Regions from separate parts of the Pseudoalteromonas sp. 78C3 genome, predicted to be linked through region 2. Evidence: predicted binding sites of a transcription regulator. Region 2 holds the regulator's gene; the other holds the start of a gene.
What was found. Region 2 encodes LexA, which represses DNA repair genes until DNA is damaged. Its sites were predicted from a motif close to TACTGTATNNNNATACAGTA; they were not measured.
Positions count from the first base shown of each region.

Region 1: the regulator LexA is predicted to act here: its motif matches at 4,753-4,772, upstream of CXF76_RS06845 (YebG family protein).

Region 1 is NZ_PJAV01000128.1:40,880-46,934, forward strand. It holds gene ccmI (c-type cytochrome biogenesis protein CcmI) at 1-267, shown strand, start outside; gene CXF76_RS06830 (MlaA family lipoprotein) at 277-1,008, shown strand; gene CXF76_RS06835 (EAL and HDOD domain-containing protein) at 1,071-2,297, opposite strand; gene putP (sodium/proline symporter PutP) at 2,630-4,108, shown strand; gene CXF76_RS06845 (YebG family protein) at 4,384-4,701, opposite strand; gene CXF76_RS06850 (ComEA family DNA-binding protein) at 5,015-5,311, shown strand; gene CXF76_RS06855 (DUF6170 family protein) at 5,336-5,638, opposite strand; gene dsbB (disulfide bond formation protein DsbB) at 5,640-6,055, opposite strand, start outside.
Region 2 is NZ_PJAV01000121.1:10,739-16,793, forward strand. It holds gene CXF76_RS05040 (endonuclease) at 1-280, opposite strand, end outside; gene CXF76_RS05045 (DnaJ C-terminal domain-containing protein) at 512-1,480, shown strand; gene CXF76_RS05050 (chaperone modulator CbpM) at 1,480-1,800, shown strand; gene CXF76_RS05055 (membrane protein) at 1,876-2,601, opposite strand; gene CXF76_RS05060 (hypothetical protein) at 2,915-3,295, shown strand; gene CXF76_RS05065 (PaaI family thioesterase) at 3,296-3,736, opposite strand; gene lexA (transcriptional repressor LexA) at 3,904-4,521, shown strand; gene coxB (cytochrome c oxidase subunit II) at 5,005-6,055, shown strand, end outside.

The DNA of each region.
Region 1 (6,055 bases), on a different contig from region 2:
GCAAAAGCAGCAAGTGGTTCGCCAATGCCATTAGCTGCTGTTAAACTCGCTAATTATTCATTTCCAATTACAGTTGAGTTGAGTGATAGTAGTGCAATGGTTGCAGGGCTTAACTTATCTAGTGCAGAAAATATTATTATTTCGGCGCGTATTTCTATAGATGACTCGGTTATGCCAAGTTCTGGTGAGCTAGAAGGTCATTCAGAGTCGTTAAAGCGTGAAAGTGTAAGTGACTACCAACTTCAAATTGATACATTAATACCTTAAGGACGTTAGATGTTAAAACACAGTTTTACTTTTTTATGTTTATTGATACTAGCCGGGTGTGCTCAAGTACCACAAAGCAAAGTAGATGACAGAGATCCGCTGCAAAGTATTAATCGTCCGTTATACGACTTTAATATGGATGTACTGGATGCTTATTTATTGCGCCCAGTTGCTGTAGGTTATGTTGAAGTAACGCCTGTACCGGTAAGAAATGGTATTGTTAATTTCACAGGTAATATTACAGCACCTGTCGATATGATTAATGCGGGTTTGCAAGGTAAGCCGGGTAATGCAAGTGTGAGCTTAGCGCGTTTTTTAGTTAACTCTACGGTTGGTATTTTTGGTATTTTTGATGTTGCCAGTTCACTTGGTCTTGAAATTGTAGATGAAGACTTTGGACAAACGTTAGGTGTATGGGGCGTGGGTGATGGCGCTTATTTAATGCTACCTGGCATGGGTCCTACAACAGCACGTAACCTGACCGGTGATGTAGTCGACAACTTTGTATTGCCTGAAGTTGCGCTAACGACTCCACAAACTATTCTAGTGTTTGTTTTAAAAGCAGTTGAGGCGCGTGCATCATTAATCCCACAAGAAGGGTTATTAAATGATTCACTTGATCCGTACTTATTTGTAAAAGATATTTACTTCCAGCGTCAAATTTATGAGCTGTACGATGGCAACCCACCTATAAAAGAAGAGCCAGCTGATTTTGATGAAGACTTTTTAGAAAGTTTATAATTGAAAAGCCACTCACAAAAACGCCAGCTAAATGCTGGCGTTTTTATTTGCTGTTTATATATTTATTTTTCGTTCACTACTAACTGCATTTGTTCATTAACCCAAGCTAGCGCTTCATGATAGGCATCGGGAACTTTTTCTCCTAGGTTTAGCTCTTTCGTTAGTTCGTTTGCATCTGACCAGTTTGCTTGCTCGTAGTATTTAACTAAGTTTAAATATTTTGCTAGCAAGCCTTCATCGTTTAATAGCGCTGCTTTTATATCATTAGAAAGTGGAAGCTTTTTCATGACGCTTTCCATACTCTCATCTAAAATAGCATCCATTAGCGACATCATACCGGTTAAAAATGCCATGCCGGTATCTTTAAACTGCCCATGGGATATAGCGAGCAATTCAGCAAATCGAGCGCGCGTAAGCGATAGCCTTATTAGCTCTACAGGTTTATCTGCTGATACTTGTGCTGCAAACAGTAGTGACAATAGCTTTTTAATTTCGTTGGCGCCAAGCACTATAAGAGCTTGCTTAATGGTACTTATTTCTGCGCGTCTTGCAAATGCGGCAGAATTTGAATACCTAAGTAATTTATAAGATAGGTTTACATCACGTTCAAACACATCAGTGATTTTCTTAAGATCCATATCAACACTTGATGTTTCGTAAAGTAATTCAGCTAATGCCATTTCTGATGGTGGTAGAGCCTTACTTTGTACCATTTCAGGTTTTGAGAAGAAAAATCCTTGGAAATAATCAAACCCAAGCTCTAAAGCTTGTTGGTAAATTTCATAGGTTTCTACTTTTTCGGCAAGTAACTTAATATGTGAGTGCGGTTTTAAATCGTTTAGAACCGTTTTTATTGTATCTATATCGGATGCTAAAAAGTCTATTTTAATAATATCAATAAATGGGTAAAAATGACGCCATACAGGTTGATGAATGTAGTCATCAAGAGCAATAGTGTAACCTTTATCTTTTAAATCTTTAACGATAGCTAATAAACGCTTACCAGGCTGGATAGTTTCAAGTATTTCTACAACTATAGTGTCTTTACCTAGTAGTGTAGGGTAACCCTTTGATAGTGTTTCTAGGGTGAAGTTTATATAAGCAGGTTTATTGTCGGTTAAATCTTCTAAACCAAAATTAAACTGGCTACCCTCTATAAGTCGTGTTGTTGCTTCGTCACCATCTATATCGGGAAATACGTTATCAACGCCATCACGAAATAAAAGCTCATAACCGATAAGTTTTTTATCTCTATCTAAAATCGGTTGACGTGCAGCGTAAAAATACATAAACAGTTCCGTAAGAGTGATGTAATTGGGTATTGTAATAATATATGGCAAAAGATTCAAAATAGCATTACGTATATTTGCATGATTAATAAATTATCATTATAAATTAAGGTGTTTCTTCTATTTAATTTATTATATTTTACCAATTCGCTTTAAAATTATTCAACATGAGTATTTTTGTATCAGCTGGAAGCAACAAGTTGGAGATTTTATTGTTAGGCATGATATAGTCAGCGAGAATGGTTTTTATCCTAATAGTGTCTTTATTATAATATTTTAAGAGTCAATATTCGGATCAAGAGCCTGTTATTAATAATTATGCGGAGGCTAATTTGGAAACAGGAATGATTATTTCACTAGCATTATATTTTGTTGTAATGTTAGGTATCGGACTATATGCATATAAGCAATCTACTGGCGATGTATCAGGTTACATGTTAGGTGGACGAAATCTATCACCAAGTGTTGCTGCACTATCTGCAGGTGCATCTGACATGAGTGGCTGGATTTTAATGGGCCTACCTGGTGCGATGTTTGTTACTGGTTTTAGTAGTACATGGATAGCAATTGGTTTGGTGATTGGTGCTTGGTTAAATTACCTGTTAGTTGCACCTAGATTACGTGTGTACACTGAAAAAGCAAATGACTCTATAACAATCCCAGATTACTTCTCAAACCGCTTCAATGATAAGTCAAACTTATTACGTGTTGTATCTGCTGTTGTGATTATAGTCTTCTTTACTCTTTACACGTCATCTGGTGTTGTAGCCGGCGGAAAATTGTTTGAAAGCTCATTTGGTTTAAGTTATGAAGTGGGTTTATACATTACAACGGGTGTCGTTGTTTTATACACTTTGTTTGGTGGTTTTTTAGCGGTTAGCTTAACTGATTTCGTGCAAGGTTGTATTATGTTCATCGCGCTGATTCTAGTGCCTACCGTTGCATACTCTTTACTTGAACAACCTCTAGAATCTACTTTACATAGTGTAAATCCAGATATGCTTAACTGGATTGGAGCAGGCTCTGCATTAGGTATTATTTCTGCAATGGCATGGGGTTTAGGTTATTTTGGTCAACCACATATCATCGTTCGTTTTATGTCGGTACGTAGTGTTAAGGATATGCCTAAAGCTCGCCGTATTGGTATGACATGGATGATTGTTGCTGCCCTTGGTGCTGTTGGTACTGGTATATTTGGTGCTGCTTATACTTATGAAAATAATATTGTAGTTGAAGATCCTGAAACGATTTTCCTAATTCTTTCTGAGTTATTGTTCCACCCACTTATTGCTGGCTTTTTACTAGCTGCAATTTTGGCTGCTATCATGAGTACTATCTCATCGCAATTGCTAGTAAGCTCAAGTTCATTGACTGAAGATTTATATAAAACATTTTTACGTAAAGATGCTAGCGACTTTGAATTAGTTTCTGTTGGTCGAATTAGCGTTGCATTTGTTGCCCTGTTTGCAATTTATTTAGCGTACGATAGAGATAGCTCTATTTTAGACCTAGTAAGTAATGCATGGGCAGGCTTTGGTGCTGCTTTTGGACCACTTGTATTGTTTAGCCTTTATTGGAAACGTATGAATTTTGCTGGCGCCTTATCTGGTATGTTAGTAGGTGCGTTTACAGTGCTTGTTTGGATTTATGGTCCGTTTACTATTAATGGTGAAAGTTTAAGTAGCTTTATGTATGAAATAGTACCTGGCTTTATTTTAGCGAGTATCGCAATTGTTGTTGTTAGCTTAGTAACAAAAGAGCCAGAGCAAAACATCACTGCTTTATTTGATGAAGTAGAAAAAGAGCTTTAAATAGCAATTACTATTCATTTTAAAATGAGTAGTAAGTAATACCAATCCGCGATAATACTTAATCATTTTGCGGTGCTAAACGTGTTGCTACCGGCGTTAAAAAATTATCATTTAGAACAACTAAATATCAAATTTTTTGCCTAGCTATCAACACGTTTTTCCACCCTCAAAATAGATCACTTAATTAAGCGAATTGGTATAATAAAAAAGGGAGCAACTAAGTTGCTCCCTTTTTTATTTAGTTTGTCCCGTCCGAGGAGAGGACAATCTACGAGTTAACTTGCTTTTTTATCGTTGTTATCTTCAATTGATGCAACGTTATCTGACTTTTTACTTTTTGCTGGCGCTTTGGTAACAACTGGATCTTTGCCGCCCTTTAATATGGTCATAAAGTCATCTTTGCTTTTCGCTATTTCTAAAGCAAGTGATTCAATTTGTTGCTCACTAAGCGGTACGTCTACCTTTTCTAGCATTAGCTCAAGTGATTCTGCTATATCGAGCATCTTGTCATAAGCATCAGCTTCTTTTTTGGTAGTAAACGTCATACGCTCGACTCCGTTTCGTTCTACAACATATTTAACAACAACAGCCATGATTTCTCCTGCAAAATTGCTTGGCACCGTGGTTTGTAAAAACCATTAGATTACTGTTTTTATGTACAGTAATGGTTTGGGCGTAAATTTGCAAGCGCGAAGTATTAATTTTTAGGTGTCTTAAATTTGACAAAAAACGGTAACTTTACTTTAGTTAAGCAATCACTTGTTGTACCAGCTGCATTTTCAGGATTTCGGATCATAGTGATAATGCGTTTAGGTACACTTTAAATGATGAGCTTTTCAGTTCCTTACTTTTTGGTTTTCCTGAGCAACATTCAAAATTAAGAAAAGAAGAATAGGGACAAGTTTGATGAAAACGTTAAAAAATTTATTCATAATAAGCTTATTATGCTTACTACCTGCAACTACCGTATATGCACAACTATCGGAAGTAACTAAGCAAATGCCTCAAGTTGAGACAATTAGTATAAATAATGCTGATGCAGAGATGCTTGCTAAGCTACCAGGTATAGGTAAGAAAAAAGCGCAGGCAATTGTGGATTACCGTGAAGAAAACGGCGAATTTAAAAGCGTTAGTGATTTATCGCAAGTTAAAGGAATTGGTAAAAAACTATTAGCCAAATTAGAGGGGAAAATTTCACTTTAATAGCAGTAGATAACAATCAGGGCGCTATGCGCCCTGATTAAATTGTTTTAATGCATCGCTTAAGTGTTTTTTAGCAAAGTTGATTTCAATAGGTGTTGTTAAAAGTGGGTAGCAAAGTCCGCCGAGTATCAAAAACGGGATTAATATCCAACCTTTAAATACCGTGAATATTAAAAATAGTGGACTTAGTAATATTAATTTAATAATACGCAGTAACACTTTATCAGTTGGCGATAACATACTTAAAGAAAGTGCTATTACGTCCTGACGCTTGCGTACCTTTAGGTGTTTAAGCTCATCTAATTGGCTTGAAAAAAATGTAAACATATCAAATCGACTTTTTAATTAATAAACGGCCAATAACTATAATAAATAGTGTTAGTGAGAAAATCCCAAATATAATTTCCATCCAAGCAGGCATGCTCAAACCAACAAATTGCCAATCTATATTTCCACAATCCCCGGTCGCCTGAAAAAAGCTAGGTATCCATTCATGTAACGGCATAAACGACGGGAAGTTTGGTTCAAACTCACAGCTAAATGCAAAAGGGTCTGTGGTGGTTTGCATATCAATATGCTCGCGAGCAATTAAATATCCCCAAACACTCGATACACCCCAAATTACATACGCTAATATACGAACTGCTTTGCTCTGTGGTTTAGTCGAACCTACAATTCCTGCGCCTAATAGACCCAGTACGGCTGTACGTTGATATATGCACATTATGCAAGGCGCCAATCCCA
Region 2 (6,055 bases):
CCCACGCCGGAACAATATGTTCCCACTCAATGCGTAGTGCTCGCACATTTACTTTGCCTGAGCGGGTAAGTGTATTTCGAGGAATGTAACCACAGTTAGAAGGATCAGGAATGAGTTTTTTGCCTTCTTTTTTGATATCACAACCGCAGTAAATACTTTTGGCGTTGTCAGGGAGGGTTTTAATTAAATGTCTTTTAGCCGTTGAAAAACGGGTAAATTGTTCGGCAGATACCGAAAAACACACACAGCAAGCCAGTAAGGCCAGAATAAATCGAGTCATATCCATCACAAATGTGAACTACAGGAACAGGCAGTTTAAAGCCTTGAAGATAAAAGATAAAGTTAACTTAAGGCCTGCACTTATATTACTAAAAAGTGTCCGATTAATTTTTTATTCAAAGTTATTTTCACTATTCATTTATTTCTTACTATTTATCGTATTTTAACCACACAAGATTATACGTTAAGGAGTATGCTTAAAGCTTACTCAATATGGGGATTTGGATTGCAAATGAAATTTGTTGATTATTATGCAGTGCTCGGAATATCGCCTGATGCAGACGATAAAGCGGTTAAAGTAGCTTATAAAAAATTAGCCAGAAAATATCACCCAGATGTAAGCAAAGAGCCTCAAGCAGAAGATAAGTTTAAAGAAATAGCAGAAGCTTACGAAGTCATTCATAACAAAGAAGAACGCACTAAATACGACGAGTTACGTCGTCATCAACAAAATCGTGCTCGTCAACAGCAAGGTAATTATGGTGGTAACAATGCCTCATCGCAAAGTAATTATCAGCAAAGCGATCCTCAAACCGATCAAGAGTTTTCTGATTTTGTTAATTCAATGTTTGGCGGCGCCGGTGGATTCAATCGTTCCGGGCAGAGCAGAAGTAACGCTACTCGCGCGCAAAAAGGACAAGATGTGGAAATAGAGTTCCCGATTTTTCTTGAAGAGACTTTAGTTGATACCGTTAAGCCTGTTGAGTTTATGTTACCGCAGCGAGATAGTAGTGGTCGTGTCTCTGAAATTAAAAAATCACTTAAAGTGAAAATTCCCGCAGGTTCAGTAAATGGCGAACGAATTCGACTAAAAGGGCAAGGCGGATTAGGGTCAGCGAACGGGCAAAATGGCGATTTGTACTTACAAATTAGTTTAGTGCCCCACCCATTATTTGATGTTGAAGGTCATAACCTAAATATAGTCGTCCCTCTTGCACCATGGGAAGCGGCTCTTGGTACAAAAATAAATTTACCTACGTTGGCAGGCAAAATCCAATTAACTATTCCATCTAATAGTCAGTCTGGTCAACGCTTGCGTATTAAAGGTAAGGGATTAATGAGTAAAAAAGCCAAAGGTGATTTATTTGCTGTGCTTAAAATTGTTAATCCAACATCTGTTGATGATACCAGTAAAAAACTTTGGGAAGAATTAGCCGAAAAAGCTCACTTTGATCCCCGTAATAACTGGAGCAAGCCATAATGCAAATTATCGTGACACAAAAAGATGATTTACTTACTAGCAAAGAGCTATGTTTGAGTAGTGATATTAGCGAAGCAATTTTATATGAGCTAGTTGAGCACAATATTGCGGTTCCAATTGAGGGGAAGCATGTTACGCAGTGGCAATTTACGGTATCTGCAGTGACCTTAGTTAAAAAAGCGGCCCGTATTCAACATGACTTTTCGTTAGATTGGTCGGCAATAGCTTTAGTTTTACAATTGCTGGATGAGCGTGATGAGTTGATTTTCGAAAACGAAATGTTAAAGCGACATTTGAGTCGATTTAAACACTTGGAATAAAATCTGCCCTTGGGTACTTCCTAGGGCTTATTTAGTCTTTGGTGAGAGTGCGCTAGTTCTTAAAAACCAATATGACTACTTTGATTTATTCTTACTTTTAATTCGGATAAATCGTTTTAGTCGTATGTTTTGCATAAGTAGTAATATTCCACTTAGGCAAAAAAGTACGCTGGTTGCTGCAAAACTAATAAGCAGCGGATTATTAAAATCCTCTCGCTCATCGTAATCCATAATATGTAACATCCAAAAAAAGTCGAAAATTCGCCATAGTGTGCTGCGAACGGTGACAACTCTGCCGTTATTTTCTGACAAGTACAGTGTTGTGTTAAATGTGTCGTCAAATTGTACCTGCCAAACATTGGTTTTATATCCAACTTCTCGCATACCTTGCTTTAGCAGTACAGCGCTTGTCACTTGAGCATCAATAAGTAAGTGTGCTTTAGCATTTGCGGTAATTTGTATTTTAGTTGGCGGCTCAAAAGGTCGGCCTGTTATACCGTTAAAGCTTTGCTGTTCATCTTTATTTATTACTGTAATTATAGGTGTGGTTAAAAAGTTCTCAAAAATTATTTGTGTTGGATTAACCACCTGAGATGCAATATCGTTAAGGGAGGCAACATAATCAGCCTGCGTAAATGGGTTATTAAGAGTACGTGTTGCAAGATGCTCCCCATGAACTTTATCAAGAGGAATAGCGCTCATGACTAAACCGCCTAATAGCCAAGCTAAAATTTGTAATGTGAGCAAATAACCGAGCCATTTATGTAACTTGCGAGCATACTTAAATATTTTTTTATTCATGTTTTAGTCTTATTATTTTTAGAGGCTAGTTTATTACATTAATGGGATTAGTTACTGCGACATTTTGTCGCAGTTTAAACTATAGCTTACTGTAATCATTTAAAAATAAAAAAGATTACACTTAAATTGCTAACATGACTTATTTGTTTAATTGAGCTGAGTGTTTGATATCCAGCTAGCTTTAAACGCTAAAAAATACTTAAAAGCTGCGAAATATCTATATAAAGTGGTTAATAGAGCATAGTTGATTTGGTATAACGGTAAAACTGCGTTAAAGTTTGCAATGAAATTATTAGAGGATAAATACGAAACGATGTCGGAAATTCAATTTTTAAATGTAGATCTTGAGCTTGAATCAAAGCAAGATATTAGTTTGCTAGTGGCAGACTTGAAAAAAGTCGCGACGATTTTACATTATGACAAAGACGAATACCGTCAATTAGCGCGTATTGAAGCAACAGGTGTAGTAAACACGCCTGACAAAGCAATAAACCATATATGTGAGCTTATTGAATCGTGTTCGCGTAACGCGCTAAAACAATGGTTAAGCTGTTCACGTAGAACGTTTGATATTGGTTTTGAATCAGGCACTTCACCTAAGTGCTTTAATCAAGCCTTAGATGCAGATACACTATTGCGTATATCTGCGATTGGTGCGGGTATGGAAATTACAATTTACCCAATCGAAAAGTAACTATCTTCGCTCTACGACTGCTGCGGTCATTTTTGATACGCAGCACAGCTCATTGCGGCTATTTGTAATTTTTATTTCCCACACTGAACTACGTTGGCCAATATGAAACGCTCTTGCCGTTGCTGTTAAAGTGCCGTTGCGAGATGCTTTTAAATGACTTGCGCTAATTTCCTGCCCCACGCAGTAAAATTTTGTAAAATCGACAACAAAGTTAGCTGCATAGCTGGCAACTGTTTCGGCAAGTACAACGTTAGCACCGCCGTGAACCATTCCCATTGGGTTATGATGCTCAGGAATTGCCGGCATAGTGGCTACTAAGTAATCATCACCAATTTCAGTGACTTCTATTCCCATGGTTTTCATTAATGTTCCTTGGCCATCAATGCCTTGTTCTAACTGCTTGCACAGCTCTAAAGTGATGGGCTGGTACCAAATACTCATAATGACTCCTTTGCTTTTTTAATCATTTATAAACCTAGCTTTAGTTATATCCCTAAAATGTACACAAGTGAAATTACTTTGGCTATTTTAAGGCTTAATTTAAATTTGCGATTTTTATTTAACTGTATATACTCACAGTTAAATGTACTGTATGGAAAACCAGTTGTATGCGACCATTAACGAACCGCCAAGCTCAAATACTCGAACTAATTAAAGTTTTTATTAAAGACACTGGTATGCCTCCTACACGTGCTGAAATAGCGCAAACATTAGGTTTTAAAAGTGCCAATGCTGCTGAAGAACATTTAAAAGCACTTGCTAAAAAAGGCGCAATTAAAATGAAACCAGGTGCAAGCCGTGGTATTCAGTTAATTGAAGAAGAAGAGCCAGAACAATTAGGTTTACCGCTTATAGGGCGTGTTGCTGCTGGTTCACCTATTTTGGCGCAAGAGCACGTTGAAAGTCACTGCAAAATCGATCCATTAATGTTTAAACCGGCTGCAGATTTTTTACTACGCGTTAACGGTATGAGCATGAAAGATATTGGTATTATGGATGGTGATTTACTTGCTGTACATCGTACTCAAACCGCTGAAAATGGGCAAGTTGTTGTTGCCCGCCTAGACGAAGACGTAACTGTAAAACGTCTTGAGAAAGCGGGTCGTAAAGTATTACTTCATGCTGAAAACGACGATTTTGAATCTATTGAAGTAGATCTTGAGAATGAGTCTTTTAATATTGAAGGCTTAGCCGTTGGCGTTATAAGAAACGCTGATTGGATGTGACTTTAAAAATAGCTTTTAAACAAGCAGTTTTATAAATGCGTACTAATTAGTACGCATTTTCTGTTTTAAATTCGCACTAAAAATAGGGCATAAATAGCTCACTGACAATTTAAGCTGTAAACTTTTTTGCACTTATATTTTCCCCCTCCGAATGCGTTAAACCCCTTTGTTTTGCTCATCTTTTGAACTTCCTGTTACCTAGTTGGTTACTGATTTTTTATTAATTACTCAATATCACCTGATTGTTTTTTATACTAAAACTTGCTTGTTGTTCATTTTTTAGCTAATTATTAATGTGCTGAGCTAATAATAACTCACAGCTTTTTAGTTTTGAGAACACACAATATACACAAACCCGTTGTTGGCGCAGCAAAACCAATCAATATTAAATGAGATTGACTAAAAAAATAAAAATAACGAATTGGCGTTTAAGCCGTATGCCTCTTCGCTTTGCATTCGCAATAGCATCAAAGGAGCCGTCACATGGGTAAACTGACCTCTACCTTGTGGCTTATATTATGTGTTTTTTCGCACCCAGTTTTGGCTAACAGCCAATACAATATGCGCAAAGGCGTAACCGATATAAGCAATAATGTATATCAGCTGCACATGACCATATTTATAATATGTTGTGTGATTGGGGTGATAGTGTTCGCAATTATGTTTTGGGCACTTATTCATCACCGCAAATCTAAAGGGGCTGTACCTGCCCAATTTCACGAAAGCACTAAAGTAGAAATACTTTGGACTGCAATCCCGTTTGTTATTTTAATTGCTATGGCAGTACCAGCCACTAAAACCCTAATTGCAATGGAAGATGCCAGCAAAGCTGATCTCACTATTAAAATTACAGGCTCGCAATGGAAATGGCATTATGAATATATGGGTGAAGATGTAGAGTTCTACTCTATTTTATCTACCCCGCAAGATGAAATCGCGAACCTTGCAGATAAAAATCCTAACTACTTACTTGAGGTTGATAAGCCTCTTGTACTGCCAATAAATCAAAAAGTACGATTTTTAATGACTTCTGACGATGTTATTCACTCTTGGTGGGTACCTGATTTTGCAGTTAAAAAAGATGCGAATCCCGGCTTTATAAACGAAACATGGACGAACATAAACGAAGAAGGTACTTACCGAGGCCAATGTGCTGAGTTGTGTGGTAAAGATCATGGCTTTATGCCTGTTGTGGTGGTCGCTAAATCTGAGGCTGATTTTAAAACGTGGCTTGCAGATGCAAAGCAAGCTAAACAAAAAGCAGCATTAGCAGATGCCGCATTACTTGATAAAACCCTCCCAAAAGAAGAATTAATGACTTTAGGCGAACAAGTATATATGGCCAATTGTGCTGCATGTCATCAGCCTACTGGCATGGGGTTACCGGGTGTATTTCCTGCACTTAAAGGCAGCCCTATAGTGCTTGGCAATATAAAAGATCACATTGATGTAGTTATCCATGGGCGACCCGGTACGGCAATGCAAGCATTTGCCAAACAGTTATCTATAAAGCAATTAGCAGCGGTTATTACTT